DNA from 2 places in the Janthinobacterium aestuarii genome. Region 2 is predicted to be linked to the other one. Evidence: predicted binding sites of a transcription regulator. Region 2 holds the regulator's gene; the other holds the start of a gene.
The links. The regulator sigma-54, encoded in region 2, starts transcription at its own class of promoters, with help from an activator protein. The targets are predictions, from matches to a motif close to TGGCANGNAANCTGCTTT.
Positions count from the first base shown of each region.

Region 1: a site for sigma-54 is predicted at 1,905-1,922, ahead of OPV09_RS17535 (PEP-CTERM sorting domain-containing protein). Genes of this name have one in related genera too.

Region 1 covers NZ_CP142523.1:3,918,950-3,926,431, forward strand. The annotation lists gene OPV09_RS17510 (putative metallopeptidase) at 1-346, opposite strand, end outside; gene OPV09_RS17515 (hypothetical protein) at 601-849, opposite strand; gene OPV09_RS17520 (hypothetical protein) at 992-1,138, opposite strand; tRNA gene OPV09_RS17525 (tRNA-Gly) at 1,216-1,289, opposite strand; gene OPV09_RS17530 (hypothetical protein) at 1,610-1,798, opposite strand; gene OPV09_RS17535 (PEP-CTERM sorting domain-containing protein) at 1,971-2,753, shown strand; gene OPV09_RS17540 (hypothetical protein) at 2,989-3,483, opposite strand; gene OPV09_RS17545 (hypothetical protein) at 3,841-4,671, shown strand; gene OPV09_RS17550 (DUF1064 domain-containing protein) at 4,690-5,037, opposite strand; gene OPV09_RS17555 (hypothetical protein) at 5,034-5,366, opposite strand; gene OPV09_RS17560 (ATP-binding protein) at 5,403-6,251, opposite strand; gene OPV09_RS17565 (YdaU family protein) at 6,238-7,194, opposite strand; gene OPV09_RS17570 (nuclease domain-containing protein) at 7,301-7,482, opposite strand, start outside.
Region 2 covers NZ_CP142523.1:864,544-872,025, forward strand. The annotation lists gene OPV09_RS03865 (KpsF/GutQ family sugar-phosphate isomerase) at 1-584, shown strand, start outside; gene OPV09_RS03870 (KdsC family phosphatase) at 584-1,117, shown strand; gene lptC (LPS export ABC transporter periplasmic protein LptC) at 1,160-1,771, shown strand; gene lptA (lipopolysaccharide transport periplasmic protein LptA) at 1,797-2,378, shown strand; gene lptB (LPS export ABC transporter ATP-binding protein) at 2,378-3,133, shown strand; gene OPV09_RS03890 (RNA polymerase factor sigma-54) at 3,138-4,616, shown strand; gene hpf (ribosome hibernation-promoting factor, HPF/YfiA family) at 4,686-5,048, shown strand; gene OPV09_RS03900 (enoyl-CoA hydratase/isomerase family protein) at 5,182-6,267, shown strand; gene rapZ (RNase adapter RapZ) at 6,268-7,131, opposite strand.

The DNA.
Region 1 (7,482 bases), 3.1 Mb from region 2:
CGTCCAGGGTAATGAGGAAGTCCGGCACCGCGCCGAACCAGTCGGCCATCTGCTGTTGCTGGCGGCCCTTCTGCCACGGCCCACAGCGGAACGTCACTTCCTCGCACTGGCCCAGCACAGTGCGGCCAGCCTTCACGAAGCCCATCGGTGCCCACATGAAATGCACATCGGCACATTCCAAGTGGGCGTGGTCTTCGTTGTAGAGCGCGCCGCGTTCGGTGAGGATGGTTGAGCGCACCCACTTGAGCACCTCGGGTGCCGGCAAGTAGCGGCCGCTCAGCGGGTCGGCAAAGGACTCCGGAGGGAATGGACGAGCGCCAGGTGTGGCGAATTGCTTTTTCTTCATCGCTTGCTGCTCCTAACCCACACTATAGGCGAGACGCAGGCCTATCCCGCAATGCCCTTGCCGAGCAGTTGCGCACTTTAACGGGTAGGCGCGCGGCACCCACTGTCCAAACCTCAAAGGAGAAACCACATGAAACGAATTTACCTCAACTTCCGCCGCATTCTGGCCGTCGCCACTGACCTTGCTAAGTTCGCCTACTATCTGCGTCCGTTCTTCGAATGGATTTGGAATGTAGCGTGGCGAAGTATCCTAAATTAGCTCGCGCCGTCGACGTCGAGCATCACGGGCGGCATCGTTGCGCCCACCACCCACAGCCGAACGGCGCCGCCAGCATTCAACGCCGCCAGTTCAGCAGCATCTGGCCGCCAGTACGACACCACGGCAGGCAGATCTCCCACGTGCGTGCGCGTGATCGGCAGCGCGTTGCATGGCAGCTCGGCCTGATCCCAGCCTGCAGGCGCGCAGAGCACGCCGTTGTTTGATGAGTGCTGGGTTTTCTGCATTTCGGCTTTCGTTGTGTCACCGCCCGCCCCCAGCAGGCGCCGCGGTGCATCGCGGCTGGATTCCTCTGGATCTTTGCTACGTCGGTGAGCTGCGCCCGTTTCTTCAAGCTCTGCCACTGGAGCGCGCTGGCAGTCGCAAGTGTCAGGTGGTCAAGGTGTGCAACGCCGGCTTGGCCATCGCCCATAACCAGGGCCAGGCCAGCAACACGAGTGCGACGATGGCGCCGCCGATTACCGCACCCGCCAGAGTGATGGTGATGATCATCCGGCGGAAGTCGATATCGAACATACGGCACCTTAAATAGAAAAGCCACCAGCGCAGCGATGCGACCGGCGGCGAAACCCGGCATGCCGGGCAAGGGAAACTGGAGCGGGTGAAGGGAATCGAACCCTCGTGGAAAGCTTGGAAGGCTTCCGCTCTGCCATTGAGCTACACCCGCGTTTTGGAAAACCCACCAGAGGAATCGTATTTGCATTTCCCTCATGATTGAACAAACAACCAATGAGGCCTCTATGACCAAATACGATTTTTTCTGGCTCTACATACAGCGCACAGCTCAACTTTGCGCGATTGCGAAGATGGTAGCTGAGATATCACGTTGGATTGTTGGTGCTGGGTGACAGCGTCCCAGCGTCGGTTTGGCGCGCAGCCTCGCGGCGGCGCCCGACTGATTGATCTATTTGGTTGCTGGATCGCTACTTCACGGCGCACCTCCTTTTCAGGCCTGCGACGGCATACTCGCGCGCGCATCCGGCCAGTTCAGTTTCGTTCGTCATCCTCGGCCTGCGTCTGGTGCTCCACAGCAATCAATGTCCAGCCCAGCTCGCGGCGCACCTCTTCCCGCGTGGGTAGCCGATCTGGCGCCGGTGCGCGGCTCTCCAGGTAGTCGCGTGCCAGGTAGTGTGGCGGATGGGTGGTTTCGGACAAAGCAACCTCGAAAGCTGTCATTCACGTCGCTATGCTGGTTGTTGCGGCTGTCGAGTTTTTTTACACTCGTACCTCGTAAAACAGCAAGCTCAGGCGATTTTCATTTAAATTCAGCGACTTAGTAAAATGGCACGCTTCCTGCTCTGTTTGGCTCCGGGCATTTGCCCGACCTAACTTATTCCACAGGAAAACCATGAACCGAAAATTTTATTGGGCGACACTGGCGCTCTGGCTCGCCAGCGCCGCTGTGCAAGCGGACAATTTCAAAAATGGTGGCTTCGAAAACGGCAACGCGACCGGCTGGACCACCGGTGAAGGGTACCGCGGCAACACGCTCAACGCCTCCCTCAATCCCGGCAAGCTTCTACCTGGAGGCAGCCTTTACAGTGGCCCCGCTACGCGCTCGGACATCATCGCGGCCGGCACGGTTGACCCGATCATTGGCTCCGATCTGGGCTCGACCGTGTACGCTGGAAAATATTCGTACCGAGTCGAGGATAGGAACAGTGGCGGCTACGCTTCGGTGATCAGCCAATCGGTCAGCAACTACACCGAATCCAATATTTTCTTTACATGGAAGGCCGTGCTTGAAAACGGCGGCCACGCCGATAACGAATCAGCAGCGCTATTCATCTCGCTGCGCGATGACACCACGGGCACTGAATTGGTCAGCCGTTTTTACAATGCCGGTAATGGCGGTGGCGGCGTTGACACACGATTTGAAACGTTTGGCAATTATTACTACACGCCTCTATGGCAAGTCGAACGCCTCACAATCGATTCCAGCCTGTCCGGCCACGACTTCACGCTCTCGGTAGCAGCAGCAGACTGCTATTTCAGCGGCCATACCGGCTATGCGTACGTGGACGGTTTTGGCGGCGTCAATCCGATTCCAGAGCCAGAAACGTACGCCATGATGCTGGCCGGCCTCGGCCTATTGGGCTTCATGACGCGCCGGCGCAACAAGCAGGCCTAGAAATGGGAAAGCCACCCATGAGGTGGCTTATTTGTTTGCTCCCACGACTATAGCGCGTGGTGAGCGGCAAATTCAAGGCGTGCAGGTACGGCGCTGGGTCCGGGTACTGTCGCGAGTTCCAGCTATCGGTGGCGCGATGCGCACATTACGATTTCCGGAAGAATTTTCTTGAACTGAGGATTGAAGTATACCGCAGAAATACTGTTTGTAAACACAGGCTTAAAGAAAACTTGCGCTACATGTCTCCGCCGCGTAACAGACCGCCCGCCCGGCCAGAATGACTGTCGTGAATGGAGCTCAGCTCGCTGACCATATCCTTGACGCGCTCCAGCTCCAGGCCGGCCACGCCGTACACTGCCGCGACGCCGGTTCCTTTGCACGACGTGCACAGTCCATTCCCCAGCAGCACCTTGACACCAGTGCCGCTGCAGCCTTTGCACGTGCCGTCGAGCCAGTGCGCCAGCGACTTCTCGGCTACGCGCCGGTAAAGCGCTTGCGCCGCTGCCGCATCCCAGGCTGTATTTTCTGGCACCCAGCGGCGGAACCGGCCGCGCTTGATCACTTCGGCGGTCCAGATGCGCAGCAGCTGGGCCAGGTTCTGCTGGCTGCCCTCGAACATGCGGTTGAGCGTACCGTCGGCGTACTTCACGCGACAAAGCAGCGCGCCAATGTCGCCGGCAAGCGCTGCAGCGGCCAGCGGGTCCGTCTGGTGGTGCTGCGCGTCGTCCATGAGGTTGCTCGAACCTATCGATGCGATGTAGCGGTCTGTAAAACCCATAATTGCCTTTCGTTGTATTGGCAGATGTTAACACCCATGACGGCCTTGCAGCAGCACATGGTATTAGTCGAATTACATATTTTAAGCTGCGGTCACAATAAAAATAATACCAACTATCAATACCGCCACCTGCGAAATGTTGTACGATAGAAACTAACAAAAAAATCTTTCCAAGAAATACTAGAATGCACATCAAAATAGCACTTACAAGAGAGCTAAAATCTGACCCATTGTGTTAAATCATAAAATATTAATGGGCCATCATAATAACTTTTTCCATATAAAACTTAAATCATAAAGAAATACGATATGACAAATTTTACAGCTTGGGTAAATAACATACTGAGTCTTCTCGCTCCTGGTTGGGTTGGATCTTTGATAGGAATTGTAGGCCTAGCGGCAGCAATAGCAACGTTTTTCCTCACACGACAAAGAACTGCACTTACATTCCACTGTTCAGGAAAAAGACTATTGGGATTAGCCGGGTCTAATTTACCCACGGGAATAAAAGTTGATTACAATGGTCGAAATATACCAAGGCTGACGCGATCGATTATTACACTTTGGAATTCAGGAGAAAAAACAATTGATGGAGATCATATAGCATCATCCGATCCACTCAAGATTGTAACAGACAACAAAGGAACAATTTTATCAGCTACGATTTTACAAGTTTCACGGACTGCGAACGATTTAAAGTGTTCGCTATCCACCACAAAATCAAACGAAGTAGAATTAGTATTTTCCTTTTTAGACACTGACGACGGCGCAGTAATTGAATTACTGCACACTAGTGAGGACATCAATACGAGAATAATCGGCACAATTAAAGGAATCCCTAAAGGAATTAACGGAAAACGTCAGACTGATTATCCAAACAACATAAAGGCGATTTCCTCCATAATCAATCCCATACCATTTTTATGGATTGTCCTAATAATTGGACTCGCAGCAATTTTACTTTCTTTATTTTTCCCGGATGAAATTAAAAATTTCATGGCTTCAAGTCCGCAGCCAGAATTACTTTCGGTATATATAACAGGGGGTCTTTATGTATGTATGTCTGCTACGTTGCTTTATTTTAGGCGTCAAAAATATCCAAAATCACTTCGAATAGACACTGATACTTCGGACGTCTAATCCGATTTAGAACCACAATCAAAATTCCTCTACTTTCCCGCCGCCGCCCGCCTTCTTCGGCAGCACTTGGACGGCAACGAAGCGCAGCGGATACATGTCGGCCGCGATCTTGATCTTCGCGCGTGCATCCTCTTGCCAATGCCCTTTCACTTCGTGCGCCTCCAGCGCGCCGTCGGCCAGCTGCACGGCGAAGTCGGGCGTATAAAACGTGTTGTCGGCCAGGCGGAATTTCAGGCCTTCGAACTTGTACCAGGCCACCTCGCCGGCGGCCTTGCGCAGCTCCAGCGTCTGCGCATACGCGGCTTCGGTCTTGTTCATGGCGCCGACCTTGAGGCGTCCCAGTGCCTGCAAGCCACGGGCCATCATTGCGCTTTCTCTAGGCGATGAGTGACCGCCTTGACGATTGCTGCGCGCGCAGCTGCGTCCCTGTCCGGATAGAACCGGTACCACTCCAGGAAGCCGCTGGCATCGACGCCGACCGACATCGGCATCAGCCGGATCTCAAACTGCACAAGCAGCGGCGCGGCCGCCGCCCAGCCGCCCATCCAGTCCGGCACCATGGCCTGGCCGCGACTTGCGGCGGCGCCAGCCGGCGGCGTGCCGACCAGAGCGCCGCCCACCTCGACGATGTTGGACCAGCCCAGCAGCTCGGCCAGGCGTTTGTTTGCTGCGATTTTGTTTTCTTGATTTTTCATTTAAAGCCTTTTAAGCCGTTTTTTCTGATGGGTACGTCACTTCGTAGCGGCCATGGCCCTTGCGCAGTGCGGCGGTGCCTCAGGCAAATCCTGAGCGGCATTCGCAGCCTGGACGCTCGGGCGCTTCCCCCTGTGCGACTCCCAATCGAAGACCACCAGCCTGCCGCCGCCCTCGCGCAGTCGGTCAAACGCCCGCGCACCCAGGAACTGCTCCAGGCCGGCAGCGTCCAGATTGCTGATGACGATGGTCGGGCGCGCCGCCTCATAGCGGCCGTTGATGATCTCGAAGAGGATCAGCTTTTCCGTGTCGCTACCGTGCTGCACGCCCACCTCGTCGAGGATCAGCAGATCAGGATCGACCAGGTCGCGGATGGCCTGCGCCTCGGTGCGCCCGGCGCCCTTGGCGTAGGTTTCCTTGACGGAGCGCACCGCGCGCATCACCGACGTGAAGACCGCCTGGCGCCCTTGCGCCATGATGTGGTGGGCAATGCCCACGGCCAAGTGCGTCTTGCCGGTACCGACATCCCCGGCGAAGATCAGGCATGCGCCAATGGCCCGGGCGTCTTCGAAGTTCTCGGCGTACCGGGTGGCTACGGCCAGCGCGCGCTCGGCGCCTGAGCAGTCCGGCCGGTACGATTCGAGGCGGCGATCAGCAAAACGCTCGGGAATAGCAGCACGGCCGAGCTTTGCGCTCCATTCGCGCGCCTTAAGTTCCTGGCGCCAGGCGGCGCGCTGCTCGGCCTCGCGCACCTGGTCTTCGACGTTCATGCAGTCCGGGCAGCCGGACCAGGCGCCGCGAATCAGCATTGCCGTGTACTCGCCGTGCATTGGGCAGCGCTCGATCTTCGCGCTGACGAAGCGCTTCTTGCCTTCAAAAGGTGCCATCTGCCCCAACGCCCTTGTGGTAATCCTGCTTGCCAAAGTTTCCATGCTGTGCCGTCTTTCCGCCCAAAGGCGTTCGTTTCATCGTCAGTTGATCCCACTTCTCGCGCAACTTTGCCGGCGAGAGGATGTTCGAGCACCAGAACGCATCTCCCTGGGCCCATTGGAAAAGCTCGCAGATTTCCGCGTGGGTGCGCTTGTCCCGCTCTCGTAGCAGCCGCACGTCGTCAGCCCAGGTGTCGAAGTTCGGCTGCCTGGCGGAGTCGTTGTTCGCCAGCACCCGGCCGAACAGCCAACGTGCGCACTTCTCGTCGTCAGCGCTGTGCTTGCGTTTTTCCCTGGCTTCCTTGATATCGACCACAGGCACCGTTGGAATCGCCGAGTCGGGGATTTTCTCCGACAAGGTTTTATATATTGGTGTTTGGTGATTGGGTATTGGTGTTTGGGTAGCCGTTGCAGGCGTTGCAGGTGCCGTTACAGGTGGCGTTTCAGGTTCCGGGATTTTCGGGGCCTGCAACGCACTCGCCATCGCCCGGAGTTCCTTGATTCCGATATTCCAAGCAGCGTGCTGCCCAGCAGCCGTAAGCTGGGCAAACAGGGCTGCACGCTCGTCTCTATGTCGCCTCATGCGTGTTTCCTCGTTCGCCTTCTTCGCCTCGCGCTCTGGCTCGCCGGCCTGGAATGCGAAGATAATTTCGTCACACGTTTTGTGGTGCCAGCCATCGGCAGCGAGAGAAAAAAACTCTTTGAGAACGACGTCAACCGCCTTTTTTTCTTCACGGCTGCGTGCGCGAACGACACGTTTTATTTCCTCGATGTCCGGATCGAGTGGCATTTCCTTGTCGAGGTAGCGCCGAATCATGCGGCAATAGATCCCGTCCTCGCAGGCGGAAAGGTGCGAGGTATTCTTGTCATAGTCGCCAATATGGTGCTCGAAGTAGTTCAAGGCCGAGCCTCCTGCGCACGCGCCGCGCCGAACAGCGCAGCCACCAGCGGGAAGCCCAAGGTGCCGGGCATGCCGCCAAGCACGAATTTACGGAAGATAATTCGCGTCATTTGTGTTCCATTTTTTGTTTTTGGTCACTGGGCGCTACATCAAGCAGGCCCATCGACCGTAAAATTTCATGTGTAGTGCCGACGGCCGCGCGAAAGGCAGCCTCCAGGCCGGCCAGCGGCAGATCAACCGGGCGCCGGCGCCGGCCGTCGAGCACGTCGTGGCACGCGCTGCAACCAA
Region 2 (7,482 bases):
GCCTGGCCCAGCTGGCCGATGTGCACCTGGATATTTCTGTTGAGAAAGAAGCCTGCCCACTGAACCTGGCGCCGACGGCCAGCACCACCGTCACCCTGGCCTTGGGCGACGCGATCGCCGTGGCCTTGCTCGACTTGCGCGGCTTCAAGGAAGAAGATTTCGCCCGCTCGCACCCGGGCGGCGCCCTGGGCCGCCGTCTGCTCACGCATGTGCATGACGTCATGCGCAGCGGCGAAAGGGTGCCGAAAGTGCCGGTAGAGGCATCCCTGCTGCAGGCGCTGGAAGAAATGACCAAGAAGGGCATGGGCATGACGGCCATCGTCGACGCGGACAACCGCCCCGTGGGCGTGTTTACGGATGGCGACTTGCGCCGCATGTTCGAGCGCGTGCAGGATTTCACGCAAGTGGCGATCCGCGACGTCATGCATGCGCAGCCGCGCAGCATCGCGCCCGAACGCCTGGCCGTCGATGCCGTGGCCGTGATGGAGCAGTTCCGCATCAACCAGATGCTGGTCGTCGATGCCGACGGCAAGCTGGTGGGCGCGCTGCATATCCATGACCTGACGCAAGCGAAGGTGATCTGATGGACAGCGTGGCGGACAACCTGGCGCGCGCGGCCAAGGTCAAACTGATGATCTTTGACGTCGATGGCGTGCTCACCGACGGCAGCCTGCATTTCGGCCCCGATGGCGAGATGATGAAAACGTTTAATGTGTATGATGGCCTGGGCATCAAGCTGCTGCAGGAATCGGGCGTGCAGACGGCCATCATCAGCGCGCGCCGCTCGGCCATTACGGCACGCCGCGCGCAAGACCTGGGCATTACCCATGTGCACCAGGGCGGTCACGACAAGCTGACGCCGTTTCGCGAACTGCTGGCGCTGACGGGCTTGACGGAAGAGCAATGCGGCTACATCGGCGACGATGTCATCGATGCGCCCATCCTGAAACGCGTCGGTTTTGCCGTCAGCGTGCCGGGCGGGCGTCCGGAAGCGCAGGACCTGGCGCACCATGTGACGCAGGCCGGTGGCGGCCGCGGCGCGGTGCGCGAGATCTGCGAATTCCTGCTGCGCGCCCAGGACAACTATGCGCGCGTCATGGCGCCGTTCCTGGAGTGAGGCGCACCTTGCCGCCAGTGATATTGGAAAGAGTGAAACCCTATGCGTAAGCCAGGAGGCGCCCATCGCTGGCGCACGATTTTTACCCTGCTGGGTGCGGTTGTTGTCGCGCTGGCCAGCTTTTGGCTGCTCGAAGTGATGAACAAGAATAGCCAGGACATCAAGGCCAGCAAGCATCTGGATGAGCCCGATTATTTCATCACCAATTTCAGCCTGGTGCGCATGGATTTGACGGGTAAGCCCAGCTATATCGTGTCGGGCACCAAGCTCACGCATTATCCGGCTGACGATTCGTCCGATATCGACCAGCCCTTCGTGCGCAAGCTCACGCCCGGCATGCCGCCGTTGAACATGAATGCGGAACTGGCGCATATCGACCAGGACAATACCCGGCTGCAACTGCACCGCAAGGTCGTGATCGACCGCGCGGCCAGTCCGAAGGCGCAGAACCTGACGGTCAGGACGGAAGCGCTGACGGTGTTTCCGGACGAGGAAAGAATGGAAACGGACGTGCCTGTCGATATCCTGACGGGGACTTCGCGCCTCAATGGCATCGGCATGAAAGCCAATAACGCCACCGGCGTGGTGGAAGTGCAGAATGCGCTGCGCATGGTCCTCCCGCCGAAACCGCGCCCGGCCGCGGCGGCAAAATGACAGAATGAAACAAGGAAACCATACTATGAAGAACATCTTGCTGTTGACCGTATTTTCGCTGGCCATCATGGGCGTGGCGCATGCCGAGAAAGCCGATTCCGAGAAGGAAGCCGTCATCACGGCACGTAGCGGCCACGTCGATGACGTCAAGCAGGTGCGTACCCTGACGGGCGACGTCGTGCTGGTCAAGGGCACCCTGACCATGAAGGCGGGCCGGGCATTGATCACGGAAGACCCGCAAGGCTACCAGTTCATCACCTTCTGGGCCGATCCCGGCAAGCTGGCCACGTTCCGCCAGAAACGCGATGGCGCGGGCGACCTGTGGGTCGAAGGCGAAGCGGAGCGCGTGGAATACGACAACAAGACGGAAGTGGTGAAACTGTTTTCCAAGGCCAAGCTGACGCGCCTGGAAGGCACGAAAGTGACGGACGTGGCCAATGGCGCCTTCATCTCGTATGACAGCCGCAAGGAAGTATTCAAGATGGAAAATTCCGACAGCGGCACCAGCACTTCCGATGGCGGCAGCGTGCGCATGGTGATCCAGCCGAAGACTAAGGCGCCTGAAGCGGAGAAAGCGCCGGCAACGCCTGCGCCAGGAAAGAAATAATGGACAATACTCGTTGCGGCAGCACCCTGATCGTTCGCGGTCTGCAAAAAACCTATGGCAAGCGGCAAGTCGTGCATGATGTCTCGCTGCAAGTCGAATGCGGCGAAGTGGTGGGTTTGCTGGGCCCGAACGGCGCCGGCAAGACCACCTCGTTCTACATGATCGTCGGCCTGGTGCCGTCGGACGGCGGCAGCATCGATATCAGCGGCGTGGACATTTCCAGCCTGCCGATCCACCGCCGCGCGCAGATGGGCTTGTCCTATCTGCCGCAGGAAGCGTCCGTCTTCCGCAAGCTGACGGTGGAAGACAATATCCGCGCCGTGCTGGAAATCCAGACCGTCGAAGGCCGTCCTTTGAAGAAGGCCGAGATCGAGGAGCGCCTGGATAAGCTGCTGGCCGATTTGCAGATTGAAAAGCTGCGCGAGAACCAGGCCTTGTCCCTGTCGGGCGGCGAGCGCCGCCGCGTGGAAATCGCCCGCGCGCTGGCCACCGATCCCCGTTTCGTGCTGCTCGACGAGCCGTTCGCCGGCGTCGATCCGATCGCCGTGATCGAGATCCAGCGCATCGTGCGCTTCTTGAAGGAGCGCAATATCGGCGTGCTGATCACCGATCATAATGTGCGCGAGACGCTGGGTATTTGCGACCGTGCCTACATCATCAACCAGGGCTCGGTACTGGCGTCGGGACGCCCCGACGACATCATCGCGAACGAGTCGGTACGCCGGGTCTATCTGGGCGAACACTTCCGCATGTAAGCCAATGAAACAATCATTGCAGCTGCGCACTTCGCAGCACCTGGCACTGACGCCGCAGTTGCAGCAATCGATACGCCTGTTGCAATTGTCTACGCTGGAATTGCACCAGGAACTCGAGCAACTGCTGACGGACAATCCCCTGCTCGAGCGCCTCGACGATCCGCTCGACCGTTCGCTGCGCCTGCTGTCCGACGGGGCCTTGAGCTCCACGGCCGCGCCGGCCGAAGCGCCGCCCCAGCCGCCAGGCCAGGAGGCACCCGCGGCGCCGGCCGAAGCGGAAACCTTTGACGGCGAGGCGGGCGAAGGCCCGGCCGCGGCGGATGGCGGCGACAGCGACTGGAGCGAGGCGAGCCGGGGCAAGGCGCCCGACGACGAAGATTCCCGCCCGCAACTCGAGGCCCATCACTGCACCCTGCGCGAACACCTGATGGAGCAGATGCGCGTGACGGTGCTTGAGTTGCGCGACCGTGCGCTGGTCGAGCTGATCATCGACGCGCTCGACGACAATGGCTACCTGGAAGAGTCGCTCGACGACATCCTGGCGCGCCTGCCGGAAGAGCTGGAAATCGACGCCGACGAGATGCGCACGGCCTTGTCGCTGCTGCAAAGTTTCGATCCACCCGGCGTGGGCGCGCGCAATGCATCCGAATGCCTGGCGCTGCAGATCAAGCGCTTGCCGCACATCGCCATGGTGACGCGGCGCATGGCGCTCGTCATCGTGGAAAAGCACCTGGCCTGGTTTGCCCAGCGCGATTTCAACAAGCTGAAAAAAGCCCTCGATTGCGACGATGAAGACTTGCGCGAAGCACAGACGGTGATTCGCCAGTGCAATCCGCATCCGGGCGCCGTATTCGCCTCGGACGTGTCCGATTACGTGGTGCCCGACGTCGTCGTCAAGCGCGCGCGCAATGGCTGGCAAGTGACCCTGAACAACGACGTCATGCCGCGCCTGCGCGTCAACGCCATGTACGCCAACCTGCTCAAGCAGGGCAAGGGCGAGGGCGCCATGGGCGCACAGTTGCAGGAAGCCAAGTGGCTGATCAAGAATATGCGCCAGCGTTTCGACACGATCCTGCGCGTGGCACAGGCAATAGTAGAAAGACAAAAGAACTTTTTCTCGCACGGGGCCGTTGCCATGCGCCCCCTTGTGCTCCGTGAAATAGCTGATACACTGGGTTTACACGAGAGTACTATCTCGCGGGTAACAACTCAAAAGTACATGCTGACCCCGCACGGCATGTTCGAGTTGAAATATTTCTTTGGTAGCCACGTCGCCACCGAAGCGGGGGGCGAAGCGTCATCGACGGCGATACGGGCATTGATCGTGCAACTGACAGGAGCAGAAGACCCTAAAAATCCTTTATCCGACAGTAAGATTGCGGACATGCTGGGGGAACAAGGCATGGTGATTGCGCGACGTACTGTTGCCAAATACCGGGAAGCGTTGAAAATTCCGCCAGTGAGCCTGCGTAAGTGTTTGTAAGTTTTTTTCGGTTCCTCTGCGGGCCGGATAGGATGGACCGCACGAACCCGATCATCTTTAGGAGTGTGTATGAATCTCACCATCAGCGGACATCATCTCGAAGTGACACCAGCCATCCGTGAATACGTACAAACGAAGCTGGAACGCGTGAAACGTCATTTCGATCAAGTTATCGATATCGCCGTGATTCTGACCGTGGATAACCTCAAAGAGAAAGAAAAACGTCAAAAGGCCGAAGTCAACCTGCGTTTAAGTGGCAAAACCGTCTACGTGGAAAGCCTGGCACAAGACCTGTATGCCGCGATCGATGCCCTGATCGACAAGCTCGATAGGCAAGTGATGAAATACAAAACCAAAGTGCAAGGGCACGGTAAAGAGGCGATCAAGCATCTGCCAGACAACTCCGAGGAAGACGCCGTCGTCGCCGTTTAAGGCCACCCGCTTCCAGCAGTTGTGATCAACTAAGGGCGCACATTGCGCCCTTTTTTGCGCCTGGACCTTTTGAACGCAATGTTCCCCGCGCAGGCGCTAGAATGTTTGTACTTTTACTTTTTTCACGCCTGCCATGAGCGACTTCGTCCAGACCTCCATCCGCAACCGCACGGGCCATATCGTGCTCGACCGTCCGAAAGCCTTGAATTCCCTGTCGCTGGAGATGGTGCGCGCCCTGAGCGCTGCCCTGCTGGCCTGGCGCGACGATCCGCAGGTGGACGCCGTCGTGATCCGCTCGAGCAGCGAAAAAGCCCTGTGTGCCGGCGGCGACATCCGTTTCTTCTACGATGCGGGCCTGGCCACGCCGCAAGGCGGCAGCGCCTTGCTGGAAGATTTCTTTACGGAAGAATACGCGTTAAATCATGTGATTCATTTCTATCCGAAACCGTATATCGCCGTGATGGATGGCGTGGTGATGGGCGGCGGCATGGGCGTGGCGCAAGCCGGGCCCGGCAACCGCTTGCGCATCGTCACGGGCCGCACGCGCATGGCCATGCCTGAAGTCAATATTGGTTTGTTTCCCGATGTGGGCGGCAGCTATTTCCTGTCCCGCCTGGCCGGGCAGCTAGGCCTGTACCTGGGCTTGACGGGCTTGACGATCAGCGCGGCCGATGCCCTGTACACGGACCTGGCCGATGTTTACCTGCCCGAGGCGCAGATGGGGGCGCTGCTGGCCCTGTTCGAATCGACGCCGGGCGAGGCCTTGCCGGTCGCCATCAAGGCGCTGGCGGCGCCGTTCCAGGCCGAGGCGGGTATCGCCTCGCTGGCGGCGGCGCGCGTGGCGCTGGACCGCCATTTCGGTGCGGGTTCCGTGGCGGCCATCATGGCCTCGCTGGCGCAGGACGACAGCGCGTTCGCCAGCAAGGCGCTGGCGGCCATGCGCCTGCGCTCGCCCTTGATGATGTCGGTAACTCTGGAATTGCTGCAGCGGGGGGCTCACTTGGGCGTGGCCGATTGTCTGCGTCTGGAGCGCACGGTGGTGCGCCACAATTTCGAGCATGGCGAAGTGATCGAGGGCGTGCGCGCGCTGGTGGTCGACAAGGACAATGCGCCGCGCTGGAATCCATCAAGCCTGGACGAGGTCGACGCGGCCATGGTGGCGCGCTTCTTTGTCCCCGTCTGGCCGGCGTCAGCGCATCCGCTGCGCCACCTGAATTAACTAGCTACGTTCGCGGTGGCGCAGAACCACTCGTTCATTCGGGCCGAAGTATTGCGCCAGTCGTTCCGCCATGTACACGGAGCGGTGCTGGCCGCCCGTGCAACCGAGGGCCACCGTCAGGTAGCTGCGGTTGTCGGACTTGAATGACGGCAGCCATTTCTCGATGAAGGCGCGGATGTCGGCCAGCAGTTCCAGCGCGCTCGGCTGCGCGTCGAGGAAGGCGATCACGGGCGCGTCGCGGCCATCGAGCGGGCGCAGCGCCAGGTCGTAATACGGGTTAGGCAAGGCCCGCACGTCGAAGACGAAATCGGCGTCCAGCGGCACGCCCAGCTTGAAGGCGAACGATTCGAAGAACAGGGTCAGCGGTGCGCGTTCGGAAGCGATCATATCCTTGATCCAGGCACGCAATTTGTTGGCGCTCAGTTCGGACGTGTCGATCACGTGGCCCAGCTGTTCGATGGCCGACAGGCGTTCGCGCTCTTCCGAGATGCACTCGATCAGGGTGCGGCGGCTGGCCGGATTCTGATTCGGACGCAATTCGTGCGACAGCGGATGGCTGCGCCGCGTTTCCGAGAAGCGCGCCACCAGCGAATGCGTGGTGGCCGTCAGGAACATGACCTTGACGTCGTGCCCCTGGTCGCGCAGCAGCGCCACATTGTGCGGCAGGCTGACGAGCGACTCGGCGCTGCGCGCATCGACGGCGACGGCCAGTTGCGGTGTACCTTCGTCGAGCAGGGTTTGCACCAGGCTGGGCAGCAAGGCCGGTGGCAGGTTGTCGACACAATAGTAGCCGGTATCTTCCAGCACATTGAGCGCGACGGATTTACCGGAGCCGGATATTCCGGTGATAAGGACGATATGCATAGCCCGATCATACAATAAAGATCGGCACTCTGCTCCAAGGCAATTATCTTTACAAATTATTGCAATTTGGACTGTGGTATTTCTTTGCTGCACACGTCAACAATCTCGTCGGATTACGCGGCGGCTTCGCCACCGCTAATCCGACCTACGTTGCTAATCGCCACTCATGGCGAGTCGTTGGTGCAGCAGGGAATTCACGCAGCACTGCTGCGTGCCTGCGTAACGGTTCGCCCTTGCAAGGGCGAACTCCTTGGCAACATTAATCGCCACTCATGGCGAGTCGTTGGTGCAGCAGGGAATTCACGCAGCACTGCTGCGTGCCTGCGTAACGGTTCGCCCTTGCAAGGGCGA